Regions from separate parts of the Neptunomonas sp. XY-337 genome, predicted to be linked through region 2. Evidence: predicted binding sites of a transcription regulator. Region 2 holds the regulator's gene; the other holds the start of a gene.
The links. Region 2 encodes FliA, which starts transcription of late flagellar genes. Its sites were predicted from a motif close to CTAAAGTTNNNNNNNNNNCNGCCGATA; they were not measured.
Positions count from the first base shown of each region.

Region 1: a site for FliA is predicted at 12,510-12,536, ahead of E4L36_RS02580 (DUF5610 domain-containing protein). Genes of this name have one in related genera too.

Region 1 covers NZ_SPLL01000001.1:487,992-509,325, forward strand. Annotated here, with positions in the region: gene E4L36_RS02515 (TRAP transporter small permease) at 1-348, opposite strand, end outside; gene dctP (TRAP transporter substrate-binding protein DctP) at 360-1,385, opposite strand; gene paaX (phenylacetic acid degradation operon negative regulatory protein PaaX) at 1,975-2,895, shown strand; gene E4L36_RS02530 (DUF2889 domain-containing protein) at 3,222-3,782, shown strand; gene paaY (phenylacetic acid degradation protein PaaY) at 3,815-4,423, opposite strand; gene paaF (2,3-dehydroadipyl-CoA hydratase PaaF) at 4,850-5,629, shown strand; gene paaG (2-(1,2-epoxy-1,2-dihydrophenyl)acetyl-CoA isomerase PaaG) at 5,634-6,425, shown strand; gene paaH (3-hydroxyacyl-CoA dehydrogenase PaaH) at 6,430-7,938, shown strand; gene paaI (hydroxyphenylacetyl-CoA thioesterase PaaI) at 7,938-8,381, shown strand; gene pcaF (3-oxoadipyl-CoA thiolase) at 8,392-9,600, shown strand; gene paaK (phenylacetate--CoA ligase PaaK) at 9,669-10,967, shown strand; gene E4L36_RS02570 (transporter substrate-binding domain-containing protein) at 11,012-11,755, opposite strand; gene rraA (ribonuclease E activity regulator RraA) at 11,888-12,373, opposite strand; gene E4L36_RS02580 (DUF5610 domain-containing protein) at 12,573-13,721, shown strand; gene E4L36_RS02585 (DJ-1/PfpI family protein) at 13,815-14,417, opposite strand; gene E4L36_RS02590 (PLP-dependent aminotransferase family protein) at 14,511-15,845, shown strand; gene fabV (enoyl-ACP reductase FabV) at 15,923-17,116, opposite strand; gene E4L36_RS02600 (acyl-CoA dehydrogenase) at 17,344-19,134, opposite strand; gene E4L36_RS02605 (MaoC family dehydratase) at 19,361-19,795, shown strand; gene E4L36_RS02610 (diguanylate cyclase) at 19,847-21,334, opposite strand, start outside.
Region 2 covers NZ_SPLL01000003.1:275,024-286,696, reverse strand. Annotated here, with positions in the region: gene flhB (flagellar biosynthesis protein FlhB) at 1-975, shown strand, start outside; gene flhA (flagellar biosynthesis protein FlhA) at 1,096-3,210, shown strand; gene flhF (flagellar biosynthesis protein FlhF) at 3,247-4,740, shown strand; gene E4L36_RS08460 (MinD/ParA family protein) at 4,755-5,570, shown strand; gene E4L36_RS08455 (RNA polymerase sigma factor FliA) at 5,595-6,305, shown strand; gene cheY (chemotaxis response regulator CheY) at 6,417-6,803, shown strand; gene E4L36_RS08445 (protein phosphatase CheZ) at 6,827-7,648, shown strand; gene E4L36_RS08440 (chemotaxis protein CheA) at 7,661-9,718, shown strand; gene E4L36_RS08435 (chemotaxis response regulator protein-glutamate methylesterase) at 9,742-10,902, shown strand; gene E4L36_RS08430 (ParA family protein) at 10,986-11,673, shown strand, end outside.

The sequences.
Region 1 (21,334 bases), on a different contig from region 2:
CACACCTAGATAGTACAAAGACCCAGACATCAACAGCGCAGATAGCAGACCCAATGCTTTAAGAGCAACACTGCCCCACATCCGGTCCAGAATATCGACCACGACGTGGCCACCGCGCCAAGTCACAACTGGCATCTCAGCAAATACCAGAATCGCAATACCGATCTCGGTCAGCTCGGTTGCACCGTCAACTGAATTACCAAAGAAATAGCGACCTACGACATCCGCGCAAGTCAGAATCATCAAAAAGAACAGCGTTAAAGCGGCGACTAATTCCAGAGCAAAGGCCAACCATTTGATTGGCCCTTTCTCTTCATAGTGCGCTGATAACCAGGCACTAAATGCCATACAATGACTCCTTACTTGCCGTAATTACGTGCAATTTCACGCATCTCTGCAAGTGCGGCCTTCGCGTCAACCTTACGGCTCTTAACGCTCTCGATCCACTCTTCGTCCATACCCTCAACAAGCTCGCGGAACTCCTTCGCGAAGCTATCATCAGCGCCCACTTCGATGATGTTTACGCCATCAGCCTTAGCAGCTTCAACACCCTCGCGGTCACCTTGATCCCACGCCTTACCGGCCATTGCCGATAACTTCTCGCCGGATACAGCCATCACCGCATCACGATCTTTCTGGCTAAGGCCATCTAGGAAATCAGGGTTGATGAACATCGCAAAACTACCGAGGTACATACCGCCTGGTAGATGAACAACGTTCTTCGCAACCTCTTTCAAGCGCAGAGACTTTTGTTCACTCATTGGGATGAATACGCCATCGATAACGCCCTGTTGCATCATCTCATAGACTTTAGGAGCCGGTGCGCCCACAGCGGTTACGCCCATGCGCTTACCAAGTTCACCTTGAACACCGCCACCTAGACGAATTTTCTTAGACTTAAGGTCAGCCAGGCTCTTGATCGGTTCAGCCATGTGGATTTGGCCCGGGCCGTGCGTAAACAACGCCAGCAGCTCAACGCCATCGTGCTCTTCAGCTTTCGCGAAGTATTTGTTGTGCACACGCCAGTGAGCTACAGATGCGGCCTCTGCATTGACACCCAGCAATGGCTGCTCGATACCTTGAGTCAACTTAAAGCGTCCTGGCACGTAACCGTGATAACTGAAGCTGGCATCAATTGCGCCATCTTCCACAAGGTCAAACATCGTCTTCGGGTGGCCTAGGCCATACTCAACCTTAACCTTTACGCGACCTTCAGTAGCTTCTTCAACCCACTTAGACCATGTTGGCCATACAACGGCGTTTTGTGGGTGAGTTGGTGGCAACCAGCTGCCTACACGCAGAACGGTTTCTGCTGAAGCTTGACCGGACAGTGCCATACCTAGTGTCAGTGCACCTGCTACTTTCAGGAAGTTTCTTCTTATCATTGATCTGCTCTCCTGGCTAAATTACCACCACATTGATGGCTAGTTTGTTATTAGAATCATCCTTTGGGCTACGGCCATGCTGAGTAACGCTGTGCGTTCTATCTGAGCACAGTAAACACGTAAACCCTCGGTTTTTTGTATCACATAATCAGGGCCCCAACATTAAAAATGTTGATGCCTATCAAAAGATACCCGAATTACTTAAACGGATAACCTTTAGCTCATGCAGAAGATATTTTCCAAACTGGAAAGACTTCAATTACGTATTAGCGAAGCAACTTTAGCAAACACTAAGATAATATGAGTCGGCCATATAGCCATATGCTGACGACTACATGGTTCTGCGTGAAACCGTATCTTGATGCTTTTTATCATATGATACAAAACAGAATACATCAGCATCTATTGAGTATCACTTTATACTTTAGGCGTATACTCAATTTTTACGCGACCAGACCGAAGAGAACAGATTAAATGGTGCCTCATATGGTGCTTGTTACGTTTTTTCGCTATAACAACGTTTCGAGTGCAATAGTTTTGTTATTAAAACGCCCACTGAGTCGCTCTAGTGAAGTGATACAGGAATCAGATGAAGAAACTAAAATACGCAGAAGAGCTGATTGAAGAGTTTAAAAATCAACGACCTATTCGAGGTGGCTCTATCATTATCACTATCTACGGTGATGCAATAGCGCCCCGTGGTGGGTCAGTTTGGCTCGGCAGCTTAATTCAGCTACTTGAACCGCTTGGGCTCAATCAGCGTTTAGTTCGTACATCAATTTTCCGGCTAACCAAGGATGGCTGGTTAACCTCCAATCAGGTGGGTAGACGCAGTTATTACAGCTTAACCGAGACAGGCCGACGCCGCTTTGAGAGTGCATTTAAGCGTGTTTACGCCGAACTCTATCCCGAGTGGCAAGGTAAGTGGGATCTACTCATCAACACCCAGCTCGATAACGAACTGCGCAAAGTGCTGAAGAAAGAGCTGGAGTGGCAAGGTTTTGGCAACATCGCACCCGGAGTTATGGCTCATCCGATGGCCGATATGGCTGAGATCAACGAAACGTTGCAGGAACTGTGCGTTAGCAACGATATCATTCATATGAAAGCTTCGCTCATCGAAAATCTCACCTCAGCTCCGCTGAAACAGCTTGTGCACGAGTGCTGGAACCTTGAAGAGCTTTCTCAGGGCTATCAAGCCTTTCTTGATCGTTTCAGACCACTGCTAAGGGCACTAGAGGGCGAAACCGAACTAGACCCTGAGCAGTGCTTCCAACTGCGTATTTTAATGATCCATCACTACCGCCGCTTGCTGCTTAAAGACCCCCGCCTTCCTGAAAAGCTATTGCCTGCTGACTGGGTTGGGACATCAGCTCGTGTACTGTGCCGTAATATCTACCGAAAGATCCATGAGCCTGCGGAAGCGTTTCTATCAGCAACACAAGAGACGGCGGATGGCCCGCTCCCAGAACCCGCGCCCCACTTCTACAAGCGCTTTGGTGGTATCTAAAGTTTACCCTGCTCAGGCGGGAAACCTCTGTTTCCCGCAACACCTCTTAATGCAGGCTTATCTGCGCAACTGCTTATCAGCCAACATCACTCTCGCTTGAATCGTCGGCAGCATCGATTTCCGCCTCTAGCATTGTTCACTGCTTCTAAAACATATCTATGCTTTAAAACCACCCTCCTTTTTAGCCCCTTTCATCGATAGAGCAGTAACTACGGCTCGCTTGGCTCCGTGACTTGTTTTATCAACATCTTGACCTTGCACATATCGGCTAAGCTGTTTAGCCTTCAGCTCCTATTTTGAACCATGCAAAACCAACGAGAATAACTATGCCACTCTCACCACCTGTCGAACGTGTCCAACAACACACCCGTACCGTCACCTGCAAAGGCTATTTGCGCCAAGACGGCCTCTGGGATATCGAAGGCCACCTCGTCGATGTAAAAGACCACGACATCAAATCACACGGTCGAGCGTCAGGTGAGATACCCGCCGGTGAAGCGATTCATGACATGATGATCCGTATCACCATTGATCTAGAGCTCAATATTTTGGCGGCAGAGGCAAGTATGGATAGCACGCCCTATCATCACTGTAAGGAGATTAGCGAAGCGTACAAAAAGCTTGTTGGGCTGCAAATAAAACCGGGCTTTACCAAAATCACAAAAGATCTCTTTGGGGCCACCAATGGCTGTACGCACCTACTAGAGATGCTCGGCCCACTCGCCACAGCGGCCTATCAAGCCACGTATCATGTGCGCATCGATGAAAAGGAGTGGGAACCGGGCAACCCAAGACCTGCGATCATAAATACCTGCCACGGCTGGCGTGAGGATAGCCCGGTTATTCGTAAGAATTGGCCCCATTTCTCGGATATTGGGGCAGACTAGCCCCAAGGTGGGAACTCGCTCATGTATTGAGCCTACGCTTCCTCTTTGAGTTGATACAATGGCTTAACGTCTTCGGGAATTTCCATGCGCTTACGATCAGGCTCAATCTCAGTCAAGGCATCAACTTCGCGCATCGTGCTAAGGCTACGCACGGCCAGATCTTGATATTGAGCCGTGCCTTTCGATTTCCATTCAATCTCTTGATCGGATAGTTCACGGATAATCCGCGCCGGCGACCCAGCAACCAAAGACTTCGACGGCACCTCGAATTTAGCCTTTACAAACGCACTCGCAGCAACAATAGAGGACTCTCCAACGACCGCGCCATCCATCACTACAGCGTTCATGCCAACCAATGCATTGCGCTTGACCGTGCAGCCATGTAATACAGCACCGTGCCCAATGTGGCCATCTTCCTCAACCACTGTATCGCTATTCGGGAAACCATGCATCACGCAGGTATCTTGAATATTGGCCCCCTCTTTCAGCTCTAGGCGTCCAAAATCACCACGCAAACAAGCAGCTGGACCGACATAACAACGCGGCCCAATAATAACGTCTCCGATGAGCACAGCGGTTGGATGCACATACGCCGTTGGATGGATAACTGGCGTGACGCCATCAATCTGGTAAACCTTCATTATTATTCTCCTTGCTCGCTAACTAAATAGTGGCCACATAGCCGTGGCATAGAGCTTTATAACGCATAACGCTAAGGGTATTCCACTATCCTTTGCATTAAGCGTCTCAGTGATAGGATAAACATGTCTTCTCGGCATATTTACTAGCAAAGACTCGGTACACCTCCCAAGCCTCTTGTGCGTATCATTTTAATAAACTGAGCCGACTTAAAGTTGCCACCAACGATGAGAAGAGCCGAGAAAAATCGCCCAGAACCCCAGCATTAATAGACTTTGATGGAGAACCATGCGGCTTACTTGTAACAAAATGAAACCGTCAATTAATGATACATAATAAATGACTTAAATCATAAATATTGTATCCCTTTGCATTTTTAGGGTAATCTACAGTGAATAACGATAAGTAACACAACAAGGCGCACATTCATGCAAACCTACGAAGATATTTTGGTCGACAGTGTTCAAGACGGTGTCCTAACAATTCGTCTGAATCGCCCAGAGGCGTATAACGCCTTGCGTACCCAACTGCTAAGCGAAATCGCGGATGTTCTCGCGCAGGCGAAAGACGATGAAACCGTAAAAACTGTGCTTATCACCGGCAATGACAAAGTATTCGCTGCAGGAGCCGATATCAAAGAGATGGCATCGCTGGATGCTGTAGGAGTCATGAACGATCCACGCCCAGCTCACTGGCGCGCTATCGCTCAATTTCCTAAGCCAATTGTTGCTGCTGTGAATGGCTTTGCCCTTGGTGGCGGCTGCGAGCTGGTGATGCACTGTGACATCGTTATCGCAGGCGACAACGCCCAGTTTGGCCAACCAGAGATCAACCTAGGCATCATTCCAGGCGCTGGCGGTACTCAGCGTTTAATTCGCACCATTGGTAAGTCGATGGCGATGCAATTAGTACTATCCGGCGAGTTTATCAGTGCCGAACAAGCACGTGACTTTGGCTTGATTAGTGAAGTGACCATCCCAGAACGTAGTTTTGAGCGCGCGATGGAGCTTGCTAAGAAGATTGCAACCAAGCCACCGATTGCCGTCCGCCTTGCTAAAGAATCCCTATTGAAAGCCTATGAAACCACGTTGGATAGTGGTTTAAATATCGAACGCAAAGCGTTCACAATGCTCGCTGCGACCCAAGATCGCAATGAAGGCATTGCTGCTTTTATGGAAAAACGTAAGCCAGAATTCAAAGGAAAATAAGAAGATGTCATACGAAACGATCCAGTTTGAAATTACCGAAGGCGTTGCCGTACTGACGCTTAACCGCCCTGATAGCCTGAACAGCTTCAACACTCAGATGCACGCTGAAGTGCGCAGCGCCCTGAAAGAAGTGAAAAAAGATGCGTCCGTACGCTGCCTGCTATTAACAGGTAATGGCCGCGGCTTCTGCGCCGGCCAAGATTTGAGTGACCGCAACGTCGCCCCAGGTGCAGAGCGCCCGAACCTAGGTGAATCGATCGAGAAGAACTACAGCCCTCTGCTGCGCAGCTTACGCGCACTAGAGATGCCGGTTATCTGCGCAGTAAACGGCGTAGCAGCAGGTGCTGGCGCCAATATCGCCTTTGCCTGTGACATCGTCCTTGCCGCCAAATCGGCTTCCTTTATCCAAGCTTTTTGCAAGATCGGCCTTGTGCCTGATTGCGGCGGCACTTGGACGCTACCACGCTTGGTTGGCCCAGCACGCGCAATGGCGCTTTCGATGCTGGGCGACAAGATCTCGGCAGAGCAAGCTGAGCAGTGGGGCATGATCTGGAAGACATGCGAAGACGACGCCCTACAAGATGAAGCGCGTGCCATGGCACAGCATTTTGCGACACAACCAACGAAAGGCTTGGCGCTTATCAAGCGTGCTATTCAAGCATCTGCAACCAACTCTTTTGATGAGCAGCTTGATCTCGAGCGTGACTTACAAACATTAGCAGGCCGCACTGAAGACTACCGTGAAGGCGTTGCTGCCTTCATGGAGAAACGTAAGCCAGAATTCAAAGGACAATAAACCGATGATCACAATTGACTCAACGGCGGTTATTGGTGTGATCGGTGCTGGCACGATGGGTGCCGGTATCGCACAAGTCGCAGCGAAAGCTGGCCATCCGGTAATCCTATTTGACGCAATGGAAGGCGCAGCGCAACGCGGCTTAGAAGGTATCGAAAAAGGGCTAGCGAAACTGGTAACGCGCGGCCGCATGACTCAAGAAGAGGTAGATACGCTACTCTCGCGCATCACTCTGGCTAACTCGCTACAGGACTTTGCGCCTTCCCGCGTTGTGATTGAAGTCATTGTCGAGCGCTTAGATATCAAGCAGCAAGTGTTCGCCGAGCTTGAAGAGATTTGTGCGGCCGATACGATCTTGGCCACCAATACCTCCTCTATCTCAGTCACAGCCATTGGTAGCCAGCTAACGCGTTCGCAAAACTTGGTGGGCATGCACTTCTTCAACCCAGCGCCGATCATGAAGCTGGTTGAGGTGATCTCCGGCCTAGATACCGATCCAGCCGTAGCGGATGCCATCTACAGCTTGTCAGAGGCGTGGGGCAAAAAACCAGTACGCGCAAAATCTACGCCGGGCTTTATCGTCAACCGTGTAGCGCGCCCGTTTTATGCTGAAGGCCTACGCGTACTGCAAGAAGGCGGCAGCAACGAAGCGACTATCGATGCGATTTTACGTGATGCGGGCCAGTTCCGCATGGGCCCCTTCGAGCTGATGGACCTGATTGGTCACGATGTTAATTTCGCGGTTACAAGCTCCGTGTTCGCCGCGTACTTTAACGATCAGCGCTTTTTACCATCACTGATTCAGCAAGAACTGGTTAATGCGGGCCACCTCGGTCGCAAATCAGGCCGTGGTTTCTATGACTATAGCGAGAACGCAGAGAAGCCATCTCCTGCCACCGCAGCGCCCCAAAAGGCACCTGCTCAGGTAACAATCGAAGGTGATCTAGGCGTAGCTGAGCCACTCGTACAGCTCATGATAGACGCTGGTCTTAAGGTGACTCGTGTCGACGAGGGCGAAGGCAGTATCACCGTCGCTAACGCAACATTGCGTCTGACAAACGGCCAGATGACAACTCAGCGTGCAGCTCAGCAGCGCAATAGCAACCTGATCCACTTTGATCTGGCGTTGGACTACAACGTTGCAAAACGCATCGCACTCGCCCCTGCTGACCAAGCTGATGAAGCAGCCCTCCAAGCCGCTGCTGGACTGTTCCAAGCGATCGGCAAGGATGTATCGGTCATCGATGATGTCCCGGGTATGGTTGTGATGCGTACCGTCGCAATGCTAGCGAATGAAGGCTTTGATGCCGTCAACCAGCAAGTGTGCTCAGAAGCTGATGTGGATATCGCTATGAAAGGCGGTGTGAACTATCCGTTTGGCCCGATCGAGTGGGCTTATGCTGTCGGCCTTGGCACTATCCAAGCTGTTCTTGATAACTTGGCAAGCACTTATGGCGAAGATCGTTATCGCACATCGCCATTGATTCGCCGCAAAGTGGCCGGAGGTCTCTAATGAGCCCAGATCAACTTGCACAGGCGTGCTCCCAAGCGATGCATGCTAACGACCGAGCGGCTCACGCCCTAGGTATGCAAATAGAGGAAACTCGTCCAGGCTTTGCCAAGCTCAGCATGGTGGTCACAGAGCCGATGCTAAATGGCCACGATATTTGCCATGGCGGCATGATCTTCAGTCTGGCTGACACTGCATTTGCACATGCGTGTAACAGTTACAACCAAGTCACTGTCGCAAGCGGCTGCAGCATCGATTTTGCTGCACCAGCGTTTAAAGGCGATACGCTGACTGCCATAGCAGAAGAGCGCCACCGTAAGGGCCGCACCGGTGTCTACGACATCACAGTTTACAACCAAAAGGAGGAAGCGATCGCTTTCTTCCGCGGTAAGTCGCACCAAATTAAGGGTGTGTTGGTTGAATCAGACGAGCATACCGCGTCATAGGAGATAGATAATGAAAGATGCTTATATTTGCGATGCGATTCGCACGCCATTCGGACGCTACGGCGGCGGCCTATCGACAGTGCGTGCCGACGACCTTGGCGCGGTACCACTCAAAGCCTTGATGGATCGCAACCCTGACGTTGACTGGGCGTCCGTAGACGATGTTATTTATGGCAACGCAAACCAAGCGGGTGAGGATAACCGCAACGTTGCCCGCATGTCAGCGCTACTGGCGGGCTTCCCGACCAGCGTACCGGGCACTACTGTTAACCGTCTGTGCGGTTCAGGTATGGATGCCATTGGTATGGCTGCACGCGCCATCAAAGCGGGTGAAACCGAGCTGATGGTTGCAGGCGGCTGTGAGTCTATGTCCCGTGCACCTTTCGTTATGGGCAAGGCGGAGTCAGCATTTAGCCGCAACCCAAACGGTCTCTATGACACGACTATCGGCTGGCGCTTCATCAACAAAAAGATGAAGGCGGAATATGGCGTTGATTCAATGCCAGAAACAGCGGAAAACGTCGCTGAAGATTTCAACATCTCCCGCGAAGATCAGGATCTATTTGCGTTTCGCAGCCAACAAAAAACAGCAGCAGCGATGGAAGCAGGCACTTTCTCTGAAGAGATCTGCCCAGTAACGATTCCACAGCGTAAAGGCGATGACCTTGTTGTTGATACCGATGAGCACCCTCGCGCTTCAACCACGCTAGAGGGCTTAGCGAAACTGAAAGCGCCTTTCCGTGAAGGCGGCTCGGTCACCGCTGGTAACGCATCAGGCGTCAACGATGGTGCTTGTGCTCTGTTGATCGCGTCAAAGGAAGCGGCTGAGAAAAACGGCCTTACACCAAAAGCACGTGTTGTTGCGATGGCGACGGCGGGTTTAGAACCACGCATCATGGGCTTTGGCCCTGCGCCAGCATCACGCAAAGTACTCGAAAAAGCTGGCCTAACGCTCGACCAGATGGATGTCATCGAGCTGAACGAAGCGTTTGCATCCCAAGGCCTTGCTGTTATGCGTGATCTCGGATTACCAGATGATGCCGCACACGTTAACCCTAACGGTGGTGCGATCTCACTTGGGCATCCTCTCGGTGCCAGTGGTGCTCGCCTAGTTACAACGGCCATGTACCAGTTGCACCGTACCGGTGGACGCTACGCACTTTGCACAATGTGCATCGGTGTTGGCCAAGGTATCGCGATGATCATCGAGCGCGTGTAACTCCAACCGAATCTGATGGCCGCTGCGCTGCAGCGGCTCACATCTGAACACAGAACAGGACGATAACAATGTATAACGAGAGAACCCTGAGCGGCGCATTAGACGATATCGAAATGGCGAGCATTGACGAGCTTCGCGAACTACAGCTCAAACGTCTACGCTGGAGCGTTGCACACTGCTACAACAACGTACCGGCCTATCGCAAAATGTGCCAAGAAAAAGGTGTTCATCCTTTCGACCTGAAGAAGCTGGAAGATCTTAAGCACTTCCCGTTCACTAAAAAAGATTACCTGCGTGAAAACTATCCGTTTGGCACCTTTGCAGTACCCAACCGTGACGTAGTGCGTATCCACGCATCTAGCGGCACAACGGGTAAACCAACCGTTGTTGGCTATACACAAAACGATATCGATACTTGGGCTAACGTGGTAGCACGCTCCATCCGTGCAGCAGGCGGCCACGAGGGCGATAAAGTTCACATCTCTTACGGCTATGGCCTGTTCACCGGCGGTATGGGTGCACACTACGGTGCAGAGCGCCTAGGTTGTACGGTTATTCCAATGTCAGGCGGACAGACCGAGAAGCAAGTACAGCTGCTTCAAGACTTTGATCCAGACATCATTATGGTGACACCGTCTTACATGCTGAACCTCATTGACGAGATGGAGCGCCAGAATGTAGACCCACACAAACTGTCACTGCGCTTGGGTATTTTCGGTGCCGAGCCATGGACAGAAGAGATGCGTAAAAACATCGAAAACCGTCTTGGCATTGATGCGCTAGATATCTACGGTCTTTCTGAGGTGATGGGCCCAGGTGTTGCTCAAGAGTGCTTGGAAACTAAAGATGGCCCAACTATCTGGGAAGACCACTTCTACCCAGAAATCATTGATCCTAACACAGGCGAAGTGCTACCTGATGGCGAATACGGCGAACTGGTATTCACATCACTCACTAAAGAAGCACTGCCAATCATTCGTTACCGCACCCGCGATTTAACGCGCCTATTGCCGGGTACAGCGCGCCCAATGCGCCGTATCGATAAGATCACAGGCCGTTCCGATGACATGTTGATCATCCGTGGCGTGAACGTATTCCCAACGCAAATTGAAGAGCAGATCCTGAAAGTCAGCACACTCGCACCTCACTATGAGATCGAAGTAACGAAGTCTGGCAATATGGATATGGTAGAGGTTCGCGTTGAGATGACACCAGAGGCTGTTGATGCAGACCAGAATGCTGCATCGAAAGAGCTAGCCCACCACATTAAAGCCGTTGTGGGTATCAGCACGAAGATCAACATCGTTGCTGGCGGCACTATCCCACGCTCCGAAGGCAAAGCTAAGCGCGTGTTCGATAAGCGCTAAGCCCCACCCAACGAAAACTAAAAGGCCACAAGATGTGGCCTTTTTTATTTAATATAGTGATGCCGCCTTAAAATGGCATGGTACTCATGTGTTCGTATCAGTTGTGCCAAACCATCGTTAAACGCACTACGCAACTGAGCCCCTTTTGCGGTTTTAGGAAATAGCAGATGTAGGTTGTGCTTGCCTTTGAAGAGGCTAAGCTGGCTCAGTAAGCGGCGCTCACGTTTTGTAAAGTCGGCCATTAAGTGATCGATACGCGCTTTCGTACCCAATACCAAGTCCAACCGACCTAACAACAGCATCCGTATCCCTTGTTCTAAGTAGGTTACCCGCTCCAAAATCGCGCCGCTATCCGCGAGCTGTTGTTCAAACACGGAGCCGGTCTCAACAGCAACGCGCAGGTCCGCAAGTCCATTAACGAGTTGGTGAGCTTCAATACCATCGCGACGCGACACAAATACACTCGTGACCTGCAATATCGGTTCTGAAAAGAGAAAGTCGTTGAGTCGCGATTGGCTATAAAATCCTGCTGCCAACGCGTCGGTGTTACCGCCCAGCGTCATGGCTAATGTCCGGCTCCAAGGCATAAAAATAAACTGCGCTGCCAGATTCTGCTCTTTAAACGCAGCACTGGCGATATCAAGTAACACACCATTATTGGTGAGCTCCTCTGATGCAAAAGGCAGATACTCCGCTGCTGCGATACTAACCGGCTTATCTAATGCCAAATCATCAGCCAGCAAACCTGTGCAACAGATGCCGAATAGGAGGGAGAAAAGTATTTTCAACGCGCGATCCTTAGCTTGCGAAATACTAGACTAAAACAGGTTGTGTAAAAGTGGTTTGATATTGCTCAAGTAAAACAGTTGTTTAATTTAACAGCCACCGACGAACAAGCGCCGATGGCGGCACGATTCGTATTAGCTCAGCTCGAGTGCCTTTGGAGACACCAGCACACCATTGTTATCAGCGTATACGAACTCCCCTGGATTAAAGGTAACACCACCAAACGTGACACTGACGTTAAGATCACCTAAGCCGCGCTTTTCAGTTTTCATCGGATGTGTGCCCAGTGCTTGCACGCCCAATGCTAAACCACCAATTGCGTTAACATCGCGAATACAGCCGTAGATAATGATCCCTTCCCAACCGTTTTTCTCCGCTTTCTCGGCCAACATATCACCGAGCATCGCGCGGCGCATCGAGCCACCACCATCAACGACGAGTACTTTACCCTCGCCCGCTTGAGCGACTTGCTCACGGACCAAGGAGTTATCTTCAAATGCTTTGATAGTGACAATCTCACCACCAAACGTCTCCTTACCACCAAAATTGCCAAACATCGGCTCAACAACTTGTACTAATTCAGGGAACTGATCACACAGTTCTGGGAGTAAATCTTCCACGCTATGCTCCTTATATCTCTTCGGTCTGAAGAGCGGCTCGATACAATAATAACGGCCAAGGCCGTACCTTAAATAAACTGAGAACTATTATCATATAAAACGGATCATGAAACTTGCTCACACAGCGAAAATCCAACTTAAGTTCTAAGGTTTGACGCCGCTAAATTCGGTAATACCAACTAACCCCAGGGAACTGGTCATGATTTCTACAATTTACTCCAACACCTCCTATTCCTCACAATCGTTGAGCAGTACGTTTGAAGAAGCGAGATCCGGTGGCAAAAGCCCTGAGGCAGCAAGCAATGACCTGCTTCTTAATCGCCTAGCGCAAAACATTCCCGGTATGAGCGCAGGTGATATGAAGGCAATGAATGCCAACGACTTCACTCCTGAAAAAGTTGCCAGCCGCATCAGTGATTTCGTGGCGCAAGGCCTAGAGACGGCTCGCAGAAATGGCCGCTCGGAAGATGATATCCAAAAGATGCACGCAGCTGCGGTTGAAGGCGTCAAGAAGGGGTTTGCTGAAGCACGAGAAATTCTCGATGGTCTTGGCGCGCTTTCTGAGGGGATCGCCGCAAATATCGACACCACCGAAGAGAAAACCATGGATGCTCTCGCTGGTTTGTTAACACCACCATCTGAGGCACCATCAACCAATAGCTATACGCGCGTCAGCGCTGCTGAGCGCTACTCCCAAGCAGAGACCCTGTCGTTGAAAGTCCGCACACAAGATGGCGATGAGGTTTCGATTAACTTTGCTCAAGCCAGCCAGTATCAAGCTGCGTTTGCAGCAGAAACCGATGGTAACGGCAACAGCGCAGCATTGTTCAATGTCAGCCGCAGCGAAGCCAGTCAATACCAGTTTAGCGTGCAGGGCGATCTTGATAACGACGAGATCGATGCCCTACAAAACTTGATCAAAGACGTGAACGAGATCGCCAATGAGTTCTTCGATGGCGATATGCAGAAAGCGTTTGAGATGGCGAGTGAGTTTGAGATGGATAAAACAGAGCTAGCCTCCATGAACCTCAAACTGACTCAGTCAGAGCAGTACTCATCTGTCGCGAAATACCGTGGTGTAGAGGGGCTAGGCAACGCGTCACCTCAACCTGATAAGTTACTAGGCAATATGGCGCAAAATATGCAAAACGCCATCACTAAACCCGAACTTGGGTTCTTAGATAACATCAAAAATGTGGCGGATGAAATTCTTTCCAACTTAGTTGAACAAGATTCACGTTATCGAGGCGCCGATAACGACCAGAAATCATTATTTGATGCTAACCTTGATTCTATGCGGAGCATTTTAGATGGGCTCCAAACAGCGTTTGTACAAGAGGAGTCGTAACTCTTCACTTTTTTGGGGGCTAATGAGCCCCCTTTTTATTATCCGCTCAACCGCTTTTAGCTTCTCAGCCTTCAACAAAACCCACAAGCGCACCTAGGTGGGCAGATAGTCTCTGACGTTCTCCATCCCGCGTGATACATATCGCTCTTTCTCTCCTACCGGTGCAACGTAGTGCAAAGCTTGGCACGCAGGCTCAACACCGACTAAACGCGCGATAACCCAAAATGCTAAGTATTGCGATGCGAGACATCCACCAGCCGTGGCGATGTTACCAGCAGCTACAAACGGCTGATCCAACACCGTGATATTCCGCTCCTGTACCCAAGGTTTGGTGGTGAGATCAGTGCAAGCAGGTACACCATCTAATAGATCAAGTGCAGAAAGCACCAATGCTCCTGAGCACTGCGCTCCAATCAACTGGCGTGATGGATCGAGCTTTAGCTGCGCCATAACGGTATCGTCCAGAACAATGTCGCGGGTTTTAATGCCACTACCGACTATTACAGCATCTGCTTTATTGGCCTCTGCAAGAGATATATGGCGCTCCATCACAACGCCATTCATCGACGTTATTCGCGCGTCAGGGCTTGCGATGAAAACACGCCAATTCGGCGCTTTCACTTGATTCAAAATACCCAACGCAATCAACGAGTCAAGCTCGTTAAATCCATCGAAAGTTACGATCGCTATGTGCATGGCTCTATCTCCTATATTAAGGCCCGTTGCGAGTCTGCATTGTATTGCCTAAAATCATGACAATAAAAAAATTGTCATGGATACAATACAAAGATGCCCCGCGCGCGCTATAAACATCTAGTCGATCAATTTGCCGCCGATATCCGCTCAGGCGATTTACCCGCAGGCTCGCAACTGCCTACCCATAGACAGCTCGCTGCCCAGAAAGGCATTGCACTGGTGACGGCTTCAAGAGTTTACAAAGAGCTTGAGGAGATGGGGCTGGTTAGCGGAGAAACAGGCCGCGGCACATTTGTAAGAGAGAGTGCATTATCTACCAGCCACGGTATCGACCAACCGACCCTGCACGAGGGCATGATTGACCTGAACTTCAATTCGCCTTCATTACCCAACCAAACGGAATTACTGCGCAGCGGTCTTCGACAGCTTGCACTATCGGGCGACTTGGAAGCTTTGCTGCACTATCAACCTCATGCTGGACGCAAGCATGAACGCGCCATTGTGGCAGATCATTTAACAAGCCGAGGCCTTAACACAGATGCGGATAATGTTTTGCTCGTTAGCGGCGCCCAACACGGTTTAGCCGTCGCAGTCATGGCTCTGCTAAACCCCGGAGATGTGGTGGCGGTTGATGCGCTGATCTATCCCGGCTTTAAAGTGCTCGCCGATCTACACAAATTAGAGCTGGTTCCGATTCCTATGCGTGAAGCAGGCCCCGACCTTGATGCGCTTGAACAGCTTTGCCAAAGCCGCCATGTGCGTGCTGTCTATGCAATGCCAACACTGCACAACCCCATGGGCTGGGTGATGAGCTTAGCGCAGCGCGAGAAACTGGTCGCTATTGCCCGTCGCCACTCCCTTACCATCATTGAAGATGCGGCTTACGCATTTCATGCCGACACACCACCTCCACCACTGGCTACACTTGCACCCGAGTGCACAATCTATGTTTCCAGCTTATCAAAGAGTATTGCAACCGGCTTACGGGTCGGGTTTGTTGTTGCCCCAATACCGCTGATCGCTAAATTAGAGCGGGTCATTCGCGCAACTACTTGGAATACTCCGGCAGTGATGACAGCGTTAGCTTGCCGATGGATCGATGACGGCACGGTAGCGAGGTTAGAAGTGGAGAAGCGCCAAGATGCAATGACAAGGCAGTCACTAGCGCGAACCATCCTGTCTGGGTTGCATTATACAGGCCACCCCGCCGCTTACTTTCTGTGGCTTAATCTGCCAGAGGAAACCCGCGCTGATCAGGTCGTTATGGCGTTAATGCAGGCGAACATATCCGTCTCTACGGCGGAGCCTTTCGCAACGACAGATCATCCACCACATGCGATACGCTTAGCCTTGGGGTCTGTCTCTTTAGAAACGCTGGAAAGATCGCTTAGGACCGTACGGCAAGTGATCGCAGATCATTCCTACTGACGACTCCCGGTGTAAAACTACCCTGCACAAAAAAGCCCAGCGAAAAGGCTGGGCTTACGGTGATATGACGCTAAAGCTTACAGCGCGATAACCTCAAAATCGACGAGCGGTGAAACATCCGCTTCGTAATCAACATTCGCAACGCCGAAGCCGAACAGTTTTAAGAACTCATCTTTGTAGTACGCGTATTCCGTTTCGGCAAACAGGTTATCCGTTGTGATGGTTGGCCACATCGCTTTGCAGCGCGTCTGGATGTCATCACGCAGCTCCCAATCATCCATACGATAACGGCGCTGATCATCAATTTGGCCTGCATCGCCATAAAGACCTGTGCGATACAGTCGGCTAATTTGCTCAGGACAACCTTCGTGAACCCCTTCCTCTTTCATCACTTTGAAGACCATAGAAAGATAAAGAGGCATAACAGGGATCGCTGAACTTGCTTGCGTTACAACGGACTTCAACACAGCAACGTTGGCCTGACCGCCCTTCTCGCCCAATAGTGCATTAAGGTCGTTAGCTGCATTATCAAGATCTTGCTTCGCTTTACCGAGTGCGCCATCCCAATAGATAGGCCAGGTGATCTCGGTGCCGATGTAACTGTACGCAACCGTTTTGCAGCCTTCTGCCAGTACACCCGCTTCGTTCAGTGCGTTGATCCATAAACGCCAATCATCACCGCCCATTACCGTCACGGTATTGTCGATCTCTTCCTGCGTCGCAGGCTCGATCTCTGCTTCGATGATGACATCTTTGTTGGTGTCGATTGCCGTTGAACGGTATGGCTCGCCGATCGGCTTAAGCGCAGAGCGGACCACTTCTCCTGTATCAGGCAGCTTTCTAACCGGCGATGCAAGTGAGTAAACCACTAGATCAATTTGGCCTAAGTCCTCTTTGATCAGCTCAATCACTTTATCTTTAGCTTCGTGAGAGAAAGCGTCGCCATTAATGCTTTTAGCGTAAAGGCCGTCTTGCTTCGCAAAATGCTCAAAGGCTGCAGCATTGTACCAACCAGCCGTGCCTGTCTTTTTCTCTGTCCCCGGCTTTTCAAAGAAGACACCGATCGTGGAAGCGCCTGAACCGTATGCAGCTTCAATGCGTGAGCACAAACCATAACCACTGGATGCGCCGACCACTAAAACACGCTTAGGGCCGTTTTCAATCACGCCTTGCTGCTTAACATGCTCGATCTGCTGACGAACATTCTCATAGCAGCCAGTAGGATGGGTTGTGGTACAGATGAAACCACGAATTTTCGGTTTAATGATCATGGTTGAGCGAGTCTCGTTCAGTTACTGATTTGATTTTTATGGGGGTATCTTACCTGAAATCAAGCCACATATCAGGCATCAACAAGACATAGCGCACACCAGCAGTCAGATGCATCCAAGCGCAGCATTACCCATTAATGGCCTTCCTACGCATAACACTTGCCGTACACGACGCCAAAACAAAAACACCCGCCGTAGCGGGTGTTTTAGATGGCTTGCAGTGCTCATCAGCTAAAAGCGCTCTCTAAGTGCTCATCGCTAGCCGCAAGGATCGCTTCGCTACCCGCATCCGCCATTGGCGCGTATGCTAAGTGACGTGGCAGGATCTGATCCACGTAGAACAGCGCAGTAAGCTGCTTAGATTCTAGGTAAGGATCGTTATCGCCACCGGCTTGTTGTTGCTCTGCTGCAAGCGCTGCACGCAGCAGTTCCCATGCGCCGCACACCGTGCCCATCAGCATCATGTAGTTGTATGCTGAAGACGCAGAGAACAAAGGGTCGTCGCCAGTTGCAAGAAGCTTGTCAGTGCTTGCCTGAGCGACATCAAGTGCTGCTGCAAGCGCTTGTGCTGCCGATGCGAAACGGGCAGAACCTGCTGCAGCTTCAACTGTCGCGCGCATTTCAGACATCAATGCAGTGCCTGCTTGGCCTTGATCCACTAGCGTTTTACGCCCCACCAGATCCAGTGCTTGGATACCGTTAGTACCTTCATAGATTGGCAAGATACGAGCATCACGGTAGTGCTGAGCGGCACCGGTTTCTTCGATGTAGCCCATGCCACCATGGATCTGAACGCCCAACGATGTGACCTCTTGAGCAAACTCAGTACACCAGCCTTTCACGATCGGCGTAAGGTAAGCTGCGCGGGCCTTCTCTAGTTTAGCTTGCGCTGCATCTTCAGAGCTATGAGCGAAGTCCAAGCTCGCACATGCGTCATACGTCAGCGCACGGCCGGCTTCAGTTAGTGCTTTCATCGTCATTAACATGCGGCGTACGTCTGGATGGCGCAGAATAGGCCCTGCTTCTTTATGACCAACCGCTTTACCTTGAGTACGATCACCCGCATACCACAACGCTTGCTGATAAGCGCGCTCAGAGATCGCAACGCCTTGCAGGCCAACCGCGAGGCGCGCATTGTTCATCATGGTGAACATGCACGCTAAGCCTTTACCCTCTTCACCCACTAGATAACCGATAGCGCCCTCTTTCTCGCCAAATGCCATCACACAGGTCGGGCTGGCATGAATACCTAGTTTGTGCTCGATAGACGCAACTTGAACATCGTTGCGCTCACCCAAAGAGCCATCGTCATTAACAAGAAACTTTGGAACCACGAACAAAGAGATACCACGAACACCCTCCGGTGCTCCCGGCAGGCGCGCCAGCACTAAATGAATAATGTTCTCTGCCATCTCATGGTCACCCCATGTGATGAAGATTTTCTGGCCCGTGATGCGATAGTGATCACCCTCAGGCTCCGCCTTCGAGCGCACGACAGAAAGATCAGAACCTGCATTGGGCTCTGTGAGGTTCATCGTTCCTGTCCACTCGCCACTGATAAGCTGCGGTAAGTACCGATTTTTCAGCTCATCGTTAGCGTTTAGGTAGAGCGCTTCTACAGCACCTTGGCTTAGCAATGGGCATAAGCCCCAAGCCATGTTTGCCGCTTGCCACATCTCCATCACTGGAATAGATAAAGAGTAGGGTAGCCCCTGTCCGCCATATTCGGGATCGAACTGTAGCGAGCCCCAACCGCCCTCAGCAAACTGCTGGTAGGCTTGGCCAAACTCTTGCGGGATGCCAACCCGGCCATCTTCAAGCGTTAAACCTTGCTGGTCACCAATCTCGTTAGTGGGTGCGATCACTTCTGCTGCAACTCGGCCAGCCTCCTCTAGGATGGCACTAACCATATCTGGGGTTGCATCAGCAAAACGCTCAGTCGTTGCGAGTTGCGGCATGCGTGAGATGTTATCCAGAACAAACTGCATATCCTTTACGGGAGCTTTGTAATCCGCCATGTCTTCTCTCTCTGATATCCATCAATCATCGGGCTCCCCCGCTTTGTCAAACATATGACTAAAACAAAGTAGGGGTATTCACTTATGTCCTTATCTTACTGAAATTTATTCGGGAATTCTTGTACTACTTTCGATAAAGTAGCGCTTTTTATTGCTTAGCCCTGTTTTCTAACGAAAAAGTGCTTTGTAATTCTATTTTTAGCGACAGATTCAAACGAGGTTTCTCATGCAAGAGTTACACGGTTATTACCTAGAGGACTTAGAGGTCGGAATGGCGGCGTCTTATGCAAAAACCATTTCAGAGGCCGATGTGGTGCTCTTTGCAGGGATATCTGGTGACGACAACCCGGTTCACATCAACGAAGAGTATGCAGCACAAACACCGTTCAAGCGCCGAATTGTGCATGGGATGTTCAGTGCAGCGTTGATCTCAACCGTTGCTGGAACGCGCCTGCCCGGGCCGGGCGCTATCTACGTTGACCAGCAGATAAAATTTAAAGCACCGGTGTACATTGGTGATACAGCCAAAGCAACGCTCACCATCACCGCCGTTGATCAACGCCGCCGCCGAGTCAAAGCAAAAACAGATGTTCATGTTGGCGAAAAGTTAGTGGCAACAGGCGAAGCAACCTTTATGGTTGATCGCAAGCCGAGCGAGTGATTATCAAACCTTCTAACGGTGGCTAAGCGCCTTTAGCCACCAAGGAGAGGCCTAAACCGTCATGCACTGTTTAATGTGCTTACCGTAGAACATTTGGCAGCCAAGCTTTTTGAGGGTCTGCTCTTGATCTGCATCTGACACGCCTTCGGCCATCGTCTTCAGATTCAACTGGCTCGCAATATTCAGAAGCGACAACGCGATAGGTAAACCACCTTTATCTAAGTCATCAACGATCTGCTTATCAAGCTTAATATGCGTGAGCGGCAGCTGGTATAGCAGAGTCAGCGGTGTTCCGCCTGAACAGAAGCCCCCCAAGGCAAACTGAACTCCTCGCTGACTGAAGCGCTGCATCACCTCAACCGCACAATCGATATCAACAAGATCATTGGCATCAACCAGCTCCAACAAGATGCGCGGAGCCAACTCTGGCGCTTCATCTAACTGCTGCAGTGCAGAGGAGACGAAACTATCGTTTTGCAGCTGCCGTAACGACACTTTCAGCATTAGCTGAGACTGCCTACCTTTCGCTCGCCAAGTTGCGAGCTGCTCACGAGCGAGTTCAAACTGATGCAGATACAGCTGAATCATCATGCCGTTTTCTTCGGCGATGGGATAAAACGTATCAGGAGAAAGGTCGCCTAATTTATCGCTGTGCCAGATCAATTCTCCCACATACGCAGAAGAAAGGTTTCCATCCAGCGCCGCCAAAGGGGTAAGCTGCAACGACAGCGCTCGACTCTCAAACGCCTTCGCAATGGTGCTGCGCATCACCTGACGCTGGTGGATCGCATCCGTCATCGAGCGGGAGAAATACTCAATCCGGCTTTTCCCATGACCTTTCGCCTGATACATCGCCGCATCTGCGTGACGTAAAATCGCATCAACCGCACCGCCATCTTGCGGGTAGCGCGCCGCGCCAATACTTGCGGTCACCGTAAACATGCCAAGCCCTGTGATATCAAATGGCTCACGCACCGCCTGCAGCACTTGGTCTCCTAAACGTTCCACATCTGCCAGCTGCACATCGGGGTGAATCAGCAGGAACTCATCGCCTCCTAGGCGTGCGATCGCCATCGCACCATCAAAGCGATACTGCAACCGATCTGCAAGTGCTTTGAGTAAGCGGTCGCCCTTCTCATGACCATAAAAATCATTGATTGTTTTAAAGTTATCAAGATCGAGAAAGAACAGACTGAACTCTTGCTGATCTTCTGCAAGACTCTCTAGGCGCTTCATCACACCGTATCGATTCAACAGGCCAGTTAGCGGATCCATGATCGCTAGATGACGGTGGTAGATCTCTGTCTGCTTACGCTCAGTAATATCGTTCTGGCGCACGGCAAACAAAGGCTTGCGGCTATTTCGGTTAATACGCAGCTGGACGTTATGCCAACGGCCACCATTGGGGGTTGGCAAGAATAGCTCGCGTTCGATATGGCCTTCCTCTCGAACGGCAGCTAATAACTCTTTTGCTTGTGCCGCAGATGAAAACAGTGCCTCGAAGCGATCCAGCTCTTTGCCATATAGGTCAGTGAACAT
Region 2 (11,673 bases):
ATGACGCTTGTATCGGATAACCTTGCGCTTAGGCGTGATGAGCTATTTGACTCTCGTTTAATGATCTCTCACTTCACCAATGCTCTTATTGATGGCTTTCTAGCGATGGCGGGATTTTTTGCCGTTGTGTTGCTTGCTGCGCTTCTCGGGCCCATCGGTTTGGGAGGGTGGAATTTCAGTACGCAAGCTATCCAGCCTAAACTCAATCGGATGGATCCGTTAGCCGGTATCAAGCGGATGTTCTCGTTAAAGTCCCTTATCGAGTTGATTAAGGCGTTTGCGAAGTTCTTGCTGGTTGCTGCATTTGCGATTGGCGTATTGCTCTATTTGCAGCCTGATCTGTTTTCGTTGGGTAACAAAGATGTTAACCGCGCGGTTGCCGAGTCGCTTCATCTTGTGGGGATCGCATTTTTAATTATCTCCACAAGCTTAATTCTGATCTCCTTAATTGATGTGCCATTTCAGATCTATGACTACACGCAGAAGTTGAAAATGACGCTGCAGGAAGTGAAAGATGAGATGAAAAATACCGAAGGTAAACCTGAGGTAAAAGGGCGTATTCGTCAGTTACAGCGTGAAATAGCCCAGCGCCAAATGATGCAAGAAGTGCCGACGGCGGACGTCGTTATTACCAACCCGACTCACTATGCGGTTGCGATCAAGTATGTTGCTGATGGTGACGGAGCGCCAATTGTGGTGGCAAAAGGGGCTGACTTTGTCGCGCTAAAAATCCGTGAAATCGCGCAGGAGCATAATGTGGTGATCTTATCGGCACCGGCGTTAGCGCGTGCTCTTTACCACAACTCCGAGTTAGATCAGGAAATTCCAGCAGCTCTTTATAAAGCGGTCGCGCAAGTGTTGGCGTATGTGTTTCAGCTACGACGCTATCAGGAGGCACAAGGCCAAGCTGATAAGCCTCGCTTGCCGAATGAGCGTGAGTACGAGATACCGGATGACTATCGAGTGGATCCTTGAATGGCGTACATATTGCATGGATTAGCTGCTGAGTCGTAAAATCGCCACAGGTGGACGGTCATTCCGTCAAATAAATGTCATTTATTTTTTAGTGTCAATATTTTGGCTTTTGGGGTTGTGTTGGATAGAGCTGCACTCATTTCGAACGTGAAGGGGCTAAGCCAAGGAAACTTGGGTGTGCCTCTGCTTCTGCTCGCCATTATGGCGATGGTGACGCTACCCGTTCCGCCATTTCTGTTGGACGTTCTGTTTACCTTCAATATTGCGCTTTCTATCGTGGTTTTGCTTGTGAGTGTTTACTCGTTGCGCCCATTGGATTTCGCTGTTTTCCCGACCATCTTGCTGGTGGCTACGTTGATGCGTCTGGCGTTGAACGTCGCCTCAACACGGGTTGTCTTGTTGTATGGACACGAAGGTGGTGATGCTGCAGGTAAGGTGATCGAGGCGTTTGGCTCGGTTGTTATCGGCGGCAACTACGTCGTGGGTATCGTGGTCTTCTTGATCCTTGTGATCATCAACTTTGTGGTCGTTACCAAAGGTGCTGGGCGTATCTCCGAAGTGAGTGCTCGCTTTACGCTAGATGCTATGCCTGGTAAGCAGATGGCGATTGATGCCGACTTAAACGCAGGGTTGATTAACCAAGAAGAGGCAAAGGAGCGCCGTCAAGACGTTACACAAGAGGCGGACTTTTACGGTGCGATGGATGGTGCTTCCAAGTTTGTGCGTGGTGATGCTGTTGCGGGTATCCTGATTCTTGTCATCAATATCTTAGGTGGTTTGATGATCGGTATGGTGCAGCATAACTTGTCGTTTGATCTGGCCGCCGAATACTACTCTTTATTGACGATTGGTGATGGTCTGGTTGCACAGATTCCATCCCTGTTGTTATCCACTGCTGCCGCTATTATGGTGACGCGACAAAACTCCTCGCAGGATATGGGTAAGCAGATCTTCTCGCAGATGTTTGGTTCGCCCAAAGCGCTTACTGTCGCGGCTGTCATCCTGTTTATCATGGGTATTGTACCGGGTATGCCACATGTCGCGTTCTTATCGCTGGCGGCATTGGCAGGTGGTGCAGCATGGTTATTCCACAAGCGGAGCTTGGAGCGTCAAGCCGCTCAAGAGGAGCGTGCTTCCGCCGAAACAGAACAGGCGGCTGAGCAGGCGGAAGAGGCTAAAGAGCTGGATTGGGATGATGTAATGCCTGTGGATATGATCGGCCTAGAGGTCGGTTATAGACTGATTCCGATGGTGGATAAGTTGCAAGGTGGGCAGTTGTTGAACCGAATTAAGGGCGTGCGCAAAAAGTTATCTCAAGATTTGGGGTTCCTTGTGCCCTCTGTGCATATTCGCGATAACTTGGATCTCATGCCGGGCGCCTACCGCATTACGCTGATGGGGGTAGTAGCTGGCGAGGCTGAAATCTACCCAGATCGAGATTTGGCGATTAACCCAGGTCAAGTATTTGGCACATTGAAAGGTGTGGAGGTTAAAGACCCCGCTTTTGGTTTGGATGCTACCTGGATTGAGTCAGGACAGCGTGAACACGCGCAAACACTGGGCTACACCGTGGTTGATGCGAGTACGGTGGTTGCTACGCACTTAAACCAGATATTACAAAATCATGCACACGAACTGCTGGGGCATGAGGAAGTACAGCAACTTCTTGATATGCTGGCGAAAAGTTCGCCTAAACTCGTAGAAGAGCTAGTGCCCGGAAAGTTGTCGATTAGTGCGTTGCTGAAAGTATTGCAAAGCTTGCTAATGGAACATGTTCCGCTGAAGGATTTCAGGAGTATCGCGGAAGCGCTATCAGATGCGGTCACGCGAACTCAAGATCCAGTTGTGTTGACGGCTGCGGTACGGGTGGCGATATCGCGCTTGATTGTGCAAACCATCAATGGCTCAGAGCCAGAGCTGCCGGTCATCACTATGGATCCGCAGTTAGAGCAGTTGTTATTGGGCTCTGTACAGCAGAGTCAGCAGGCTGGCGAAGATGGCATGGTATTAGAACCGGGTATGGCTGAGCGGCTGCAAAGCTCTTTGATTGAAGCTGCGAAGAAGCAAGAGATGTTAGGAAATGCGGCGGTTCTGCTAGTCGCTGCACCCGTTAGGCCGTTGATGGCTAAGTTTGTTCGTTACGGCGAGCAGGTTATTCATGTTTTGTCGTATCAAGAGATACCGGAAAATAAGCGCATCACTATCGTAGCGACAGTCGGTGGTCAGAATGGATAGGTGGGGTGCTGAGGTGCTCTTTTTGAGGGAAGCGAAATGAAGGTGAAACGTATCTTTGCGCCGGATATGCGGCAGGCTATGCGGCGAGCTCGTGAAGAGATCGGTCCGGATGCAGTGATCGTTTCTAACCATCGTGTGGCGGGTGGTGTTGAGGTTGTTGCGGCTCACGAGGAGGAGTTTGAAGCAGCCCAGGCGGCGTTTAAGCGCGATCAAGCACGGCAGGAAGCACGAAATGATAGTACCGCTGGTTCATCGCAAGAAGCGCTTTCGCGGGAGCTGCAGAACACGCGCCTTAAAATAGCTGAAGCTAATGAGCGTATGGCAGGTGGCTTATATCAGCCGGAGCCGACGCGCAACATGCAGGTCGAGTCTGAAGATGACGAGGACTTGCAAACCATCCTCTCTTCTCTGCGCGAGCGCCAGAAAAAGCAGCAGGTTCAAGCGGATGTTAACGAGGGTTATGGCCTTGATGATTCCTTTGTGGCCGCACCGGAAGTTGATGAGGTCACACCAGCTGCAGGCTTGAGTGCTCAGCCGCTTGATCATCATGCTGCAAACCAAGAAACGATTGTTTCTATGCAGGCAGAGATTGCCCAGCTCAAACAGTTACTCGAAACCCAGCAAGCGCAGGAGCGCTCGCCTCAAGGTAAAGTTTGGGTAGAGGAGTCTGTTCCAGCGAAGACGGCCGCTGCTGGGCTAGTAGGAAAGCTGACACGTCGTTTTGAAAAAATTGGTTTGGGTGAGCACGTGATTACGCAGTTAACGCGTGGTTTAGAGTCTGATCTTGATGTAGCTAAAGCGTGGCGGGTGACGTTGTCAAAGTTAACCGAAGCGATTCCTACGATGAGTGAAGATTACATCGATCGTGGCGGCATGATCGCTTTTGTTGGACCAACTGGTGTGGGTAAAACGACGACAATCGGTAAGCTAGCAGCACGCTATGTGCTGCAGCATGGCAGTGCCGGATTGGCGCTGGTCACAACTGATTGCTACCGCATCGCGGCTCACGAGCAGTTGCGTACCTTCGGGCGTATTCTGGATGTGCCGGTGCGTGTTGTGGATGAAAATCACACCTTGGACGAGGTGTTAATGTCGCTGCGAGGAAAACGGCTTGTGCTTATCGATACCGCCGGTATGAGCCAGCATGAAGGCCCGAGTGAAGCGCAAAAAGAGATGCTTAACGACGTTTCGGTACGCTTGAAAAAGCTATTGGTGTTGTCCTGCTCGAGTCAACGTCAGGTGCTAGAAGATGCCTATGACAACTATCACAGTGTGGGTCTTAATGGCTGCGTCCTGAGTAAGATGGACGAGTCTGGAAGCTTGGGTGAGGCGCTGACCGTTGCTATCGAGCGTGGTTTGCCAATCGCTTACGTGACTGATGGCCAGAAAGTGCCGGATGATATAGAGGTCGCGCAACGAAATGAACTAGTGAGTCGCGCTGTTGTGACGGCTCAAAAAACGTTAGAGCGCGAGCGGGAGCGTGCTCGTTTGGCTGCCGAAGGAGGTTCTACGTTGCCATCGGCTGGCTAGCGTAGAGATATCGCATGAATAGTAAGCACGCTGTAAAAGTTATCGCAGTCACCGGGGGTAAGGGCGGGGTGGGTAAAACCAATGTTTCCGTTAACTTATCCATGGCTATGGCTCAGATGGGGCATAGAACACTGCTGATGGATGCTGATTTGGGGTTGGCGAACGTTGATATTATGTTGGGGCTGCGTCCTAAAAGGAACATTGGCGATGTGTTGGCCGGCGAGTGCACCTTGCGTGACGTTATGATTGATGTCTCTGACAATATGAAAATTGTTCCCGCGTGCTCTGGAACGCAAGAGATGACAGCGCTGAGTGCCCATGAACATGCTGAATTGATCTATGCTTTCAACGAAGTGGCGGATGAAATCGACGTTTTGGTGATCGACACGGCCGCTGGAATATCCGACTCTGTTGTCAGCTTTGTGCGTGCAGCACAGGAAGTGCTGGTGGTTGTGTGCGATGAGCCTACGTCTATCACGGACGCCTATGGTTTGATTAAGCTGCTTAATCGCGATTACCGGATGACGCGCTTCCGAGTGCTTGCCAATATGGTGGCCACCGACACTGAGGGGCGAAATATGTTCAATAAGCTGCTCACTGTGACGGATCGCTTCCTTGATGTTACGCTTCAATACGTCGGTTCAATACCTTATGATGAGAATGTTCGAAAGTCTGTTCAGCGGCAAGTGCCTGTTCTGAAAGCCTTTTCGAAGTCAAAAGCCTCTTTGGCCTATCGCCAATTAGCGACAAAAGTTGATGCGTGGCCTATTCAAAATGTGCCACGGGGGCATTTGGAATTCTTTGTTGAGCGTTTAGTTCAAGGTGTTTAATTTTTGGGGCTGGGAAGGGGTTCCATGTACAACCCACTAGAAACTACTTCAAGCCAGGATTTAATTGAGCAGCATGCGCCGCTGGTAAAGCGCATTGCTCACCACCTCATGGCGCGTTTGCCTGCGAGCGTTGTGGTTGATGACCTCATCCAAGCCGGCATGATCGGCTTATTGGAAGCTGCCAAGAAGTATGATGCTTCCAAAGGTGCGAGCTTTGAAACTTATGCAGGTATTCGCATTCGTGGCTCAATTATTGATGAAGTGCGTCGGGGTGACTGGACACCGCGCTCTGTGCATCGTAATGGGCGCCGTATCTCTGAAGCGATCCAAAAGGTGGAGGCTGCCACTGGGCGAGATGCGTCTGATACTGATATCGCTCAAGAGATGGGTGTCTCTGTAGGCGAGTACCATGATCTTCTGAAAGACTCTGTTGAGAGCCGCCTGTTCAGTTTTGAAACGCTCACCGGAAACGATGAAGAGGGACCGGGAGAGCAGCTTTCGGGCGATGATCCTGGCCCAAGCATCCATGCTGAGAAAAATGCTTTCATGAGCGCACTTGTCGGCGCGATTGATTCCCTTCCTGAGCGTGAAAAACTCGTATTGTCGCTATATTATGACGAAGAGCTAAACTTGAAAGAGATTGGCGAAGTACTAGGCGTTAGCGAATCACGCGTCAGTCAAATTCATAGTCAAGCTGCACATCGACTCCGTGGTCGATTAAGAGATTGGCAATAAATTTCTTTCCGTTCCACAAAACTCTGAAATTTGGTCTAGATTTGAAACAGGCAAATTAAGGTTTGGATTCAAGCCCGTTTTGTTTTTGTTTCCGAATTGGGGGATTCTGTCTTGAAGAAAGACATCAAGATTCTTGTAGTAGATGACTTCTCTACCATGAGACGAATTATAAAAAACTTATTGCGAGACCTAGGTTTCAATAATGTGATTGAAGCTGATGACGGTAAAACTGCACTGCCGATATTGAAGCAAGGTGGTATCCAGTTTCTCGTGACAGACTGGAATATGCCTGGAATGACGGGAATCGATTTGGTACGTACCGTACGCGCCGATCCCGAAATGGCAGGTTTGCCTATCCTGATGGTGACAGCAGAAGCGAAGCGCGAACAAATTATTGCTGCTGCTCAAGCTGGAGTGAATGGGTATGTAGTTAAGCCTTTTACTGCCGCAGTGCTAAAAGAAAAGCTCGATAAAATTTTCGAACGCATCGAAGGCTGATTATCGTCAAGGGAAATCTCCGTATGCCAGAATCAGATATTACAGTTGGCTTGGATTGCATCGATGAAGTATTGCAAGCCAAAGCTGAGGAGCTCACGTCGTCGTTAAAAAATGGTGACATGGCTTCTGCTTTCAACATCATCAATGACCTGCAGCAGGTAAAGCACCAAGCATTTTACAACGAGGTCGGGCATCTAACGCGTGGCTTGCATGAAGCGATTAAGTCGTTTTCTGACGGCGTTAACTTTGATGACTTAGGCGGCGGCCAAGCGATCGAGTCTATTCAGGGAATGGCCGATGCGTCCGAACGATTGTCCTATGTGATTGAACTGACAGAAAAAACTTCTCATGAAACGATGGACAGAGTCGATAAGTCTTTAGCGCTTGTCGATAAAATGGATGACCAGGCTGCGCGCTTTCAAGAGCTACTCTCTTTGGTTGGACAGCTTGAAGCCGAGTTCGAAGGGTTGCGTGGCGTTTACGATCGCACTTGTCAGTTGAAAGAGGAATCTGAGCAAACGGTAGCGGAGATGCGAGTTCAACTGACTGACATCCTTGTGGCGCAAAGCTATCAGGACATCACCGGTCAGTTGATCCGTCGGGTGATTACGTTGGTCACACAGGTGGAGTCGAGCTTGGTTCAGCTGATGGATATGGCTGCCAAAATTGATCTGATTCGCGGTATCGAAGATGACACCCAAGAGCCGGAAGCTGCTGCCCAAGATAAAGCGCAGCAAGACCCCATTGCGGCAGAAGGCCCGCAAATTGGATCGAAGCGAAACAAAGGCGACGTGGTTGAGAGTCAGGACGACGTGGATGAGCTACTTTCGAGCTTAGGCTTTTAATAGGAGTTTCCTATGAGTTTGGACGTTGATAACGAGATTCTTGAAGACTTTCTTGTTGAGGCAGGAGAGATTCTAGAGCAATTATCTGAGCAATTGGTTGATCTGGAGAAAAGTCCTCAGGATTCTGATCTTCTCAACGCAATCTTTAGAGGGTTCCATACCGTTAAAGGTGGTGCGGGATTCTTGCAATTAGAAGCCATGGTGGACTGTTGCCATAACGCAGAGAACCTGTTTGATCTGTTGCGTAATGGTGAGCTCCATGTGACGTCTGAGCTTATGGATGTCGTGCTGCAGTCACTCGACGCTTTGAATGTCATGTTCGATTGTGTACGCGCAGGTGAAGAGCCTGAGCCTGCTGATCCTCAGTTACTTCAGCAGCTTGCTGCGTATGCTCGTGGTGAGGTTGCTCCCGCGGCGGCGCCAGCTCCAGTTTCCGCGCCGGAACCTACGCCTGTTGCGCCACCGGTGGAAGAGGTATCAGCACCTGTGGCTGAAGAGACCGCTGCCGGCAGTACTTCTGCTAATGATGAGTTCGACATGTTACTCGGCTCAGAGCCTGAAGCGTCTAGCGCAGCTGATGATGACCTGATTACCGAAGATGAATTCGAAGCGCTGTTAGATGATTTGCATGGAAAAAATGGTGCGCCGGGTAAAGATGCTGGCGAGCCAGCGGTTGAACCTGCTGGCGTCGCTGACGGTGGTGAGTTGATAACCGAAGACGAGTTTGAGCAACTACTGGATGACCTCCAGTCGCAAGGGAAAGGGGCGTTTGCTGCGTCATCTGAACCGGCTGCCGCACCTGTCGTTGAAGAGCCTCCTAAAGAGGTTGAGCCTGCTGCTCCTGCAGCACCTGCCACTGCGGCGAACACTGGCGCTGCAAAGCCTGCCGCAAACAAAGCTGCGACTCCTGAGAGTAATGTCCGTGTTGATACGCGTTTGCTCGATAAGATCATGAATATGGTGGGAGAGTTGGTACTCGTTCGGAACCGTTTAGTGCGGTTGGGTGCGATGCGCGAAGATGAAGAGATGACCAAAGCGCTTGGCACGCTGGATATGGTCACTGCTGACCTGCAAATGTCAGTTATGAAAACGCGAATGCAGCCAGTTAAAAAGGTATTTGGTCGCTTCCCTCGTTTGATTCGTGATCTTTCCCGTAGTTTGAAGAAAGAGATTCGTCTGGAGTTGCGTGGTGAAGAGACAGATCTTGATAAAAACTTAGTTGAAGCTTTGGCTGATCCACTGATTCACTTGGTGCGCAACTCGGTGGATCACGGTATCGAGTCGCCGGAAATTCGTGAAGGTCTAGGTAAGCCTAGAGAGGGGCATGTGCTGCTCTCTGCTGAGCAAGAAGGCGATCACATCCTACTGGTTATTCAGGATGACGGCGCCGGTATGGACCCTGAAAAGCTGCGTAGTTTGGCTGTTAAGCGAGGTATGCTTGATCAGGAGGCTGCTAATCGCCTATCTGAGCAAGAGTGTTTCAACCTGATTTTCCAAGCTGGTTTCTCGACAAAGACAGAAGTGTCTGACGTATCTGGGCGTGGCGTTGGGATGGATGTTGTTAAAACCAAGATCACTCAACTTAATGGCACGCTAAGCATCGACTCTGTGATGGGGCAGGGCACCCGAATTGCTATACAAGTGCCGCTAACACTGGCAATCATGCCAACGTTGATGGTCATCTTGGAAGGTCAGGCCTTCGCGTTGCCACTGGTTAACGTAAACGAGATTTTCAATCTTGATCTGACGCAAACCAACGTGGTCGATGGTCAACAAGTCATTATTGTCCGCGACCAAGCGTTACCGCTGTTCCATATGAAGCGTTGGCTTGTTGAAGGGCAAGAGTACGCGGATCTTCCAGAGCAGGGGCATGTAGTTATAGTGACTGTCGGTACACTGCGTGTTGGCTTTGTTGTGGATCAGTTGGTTGGGCAAGAGGAAGTCGTGATTAAGCCGCTAGGTACAATCTTACACGGCACCCCGGGTCTATCGGGCGCTACAATCACAGGTGATGGGCGTATCGCGCTCATAATCGATATTCCAAACTTACTGAAGCATTACGCTTCTTAAGTTGATCAACTAAGCGAGTATTCATGCCCATCAAAGTACTTATCGTGGATGATTCAGGCTTTTTTAGGCAACGAATTAGCGATATTTTGTCGGCAGACTCACGATTAGATGTGGTTGGAATGGCGAGCAACGGCCGTCAAGCGGTTGATATGGCTCGCCAGCTCAAGCCAGACATCATTACTATGGATGTCGAGATGCCGCAGCTTAATGGTATCGAGGCGGTCAAAATCATCATGCGAGAAAGCCCCACTAATGTGTTGATGCTTTCATCGTTGACGCATGAAGGGGCGCAAGTCACCTTGCAAGCTCTGGATGCGGGTGCTGCAGACTACCTAACGAAAGATATCAGGGCTTGGATTGATCAGTCTAACTCGATGCGTAATGAGCTTGTTGAGCGGGTAGTGGCGTTAGGCGGCAGTAAGCGTTTTATCCGCAGTTCTGTATTCAGCCAGTCGCGTGGCGCTTCGGCGCAATCATCTTCAATTCACACCTTTAAGCCTGAAACCGCTACTAAAGCGCCAGCACGTTCAACGGCATCGGTGTCTAGCAGACCAGCATCCGCTCCTGTAACACGTCGTAGCTCGCCGGCGGCCGGTGGAGCGAAGTTTCCTGATAGTTGCCGGATTGTGCTAATCGGTTCTTCAACGGGTGGTCCTGCTGCGCTGCAGAAGATTTTAATGGAGCTTCCTGCGAATTTCTCGCTACCGATTTTGTTGATTCAGCATATGCCTAAAACGTTTACGTCGGTGTTTGCTGCGCGTTTGAATCAGCAGTGCAAGATCGAAGTGAAAGAAGCGGAAGATGGTGATCAGCTGAAGCCCGGCAGAGCGTTGTTGGCACCTGGTGGGCAGCAACTGATCTTAGACCCTCGTCTCCATGATCGAGTGAAAGTTCTGCCTGGCGATGAGCGCTTAACGTATCGGCCGAGTGTTGATATTACGTATGCGTCTGCGGCGCGAGCTTTCGGTAATCGTGTGTTAGCCATAACACTCACCGGTATGGGAGCTGATGGCGCAGATGGGGCCCGTTTGCTGAAGCAGTCTGGTAGCACTGTTTGGGCGCAAAATGAAGAAAGCTGCACTATCTACGGTATGCCTCAAGCCGTCGTTAAGGCTGGCTTGGCTGATAGTATATTGCACCTAGATGATATCGGACGTCATCTATCAGCGCGCGGCAAACGATAGCTGCTGCGCGCTCCAATCTTGCTACAGTTAACTATACTTTTAATCATCTTTTAGAATGTGTTTCAGATTCAGGTAGCTGTTATATGCAGGTATGGTCTATTGCAAATCAGAAAGGCGGTGTTGGAAAAACCACAACCGTTGTGACACTAGCCGGGCTCTTAGCTGAGGTGGGTTACAACGTGCTTTTGGTGGATCTGGATCCGCACGGTTCATTAACGAGCTACTTTCATTATGAACCTGATGATCTTGAGCATAGTGTCTACGACCTTTTTGTTGCGACAAAAGATGTGACCGAAAGTCAGGTTAACGCACTCATTCGCCCAACCAATGTCGAAAAGATTCAGATCCTCCCCGCCTCTACTGCGCTTGCAACACTTGAACGGCGCGCGGTAGAGCATGAAGGGATGGGCTTACAGGTAGCGAAAGCTCTGCGCCACTTAACGGATAGGTACGACTACGTATTGATCGACAGTCCACCTGTTTTGGGTGTGCTGATGGTGAATGCTCTCGCAGCGTGCCATCACTTACTTGTGCCGGCACAAACCGAGTTTTTAGCGCTCAAAGGCCTAGAGCGAATGATACGCACCATCAGCATGATCAATCGGGCGCGAAAGAAGAAGTTAACCTATACGATTATCCCGACATTTTATGATAGGCGCACGCAGGCGTCAGTGCGTTGCTTACGAGAGCTACACAAGTGCTACCCCGACGAATTAGCGAGCGCAGTTATTCCGGTTGATACCAAATTCAGAAATGCCAGCATGAAGGGCG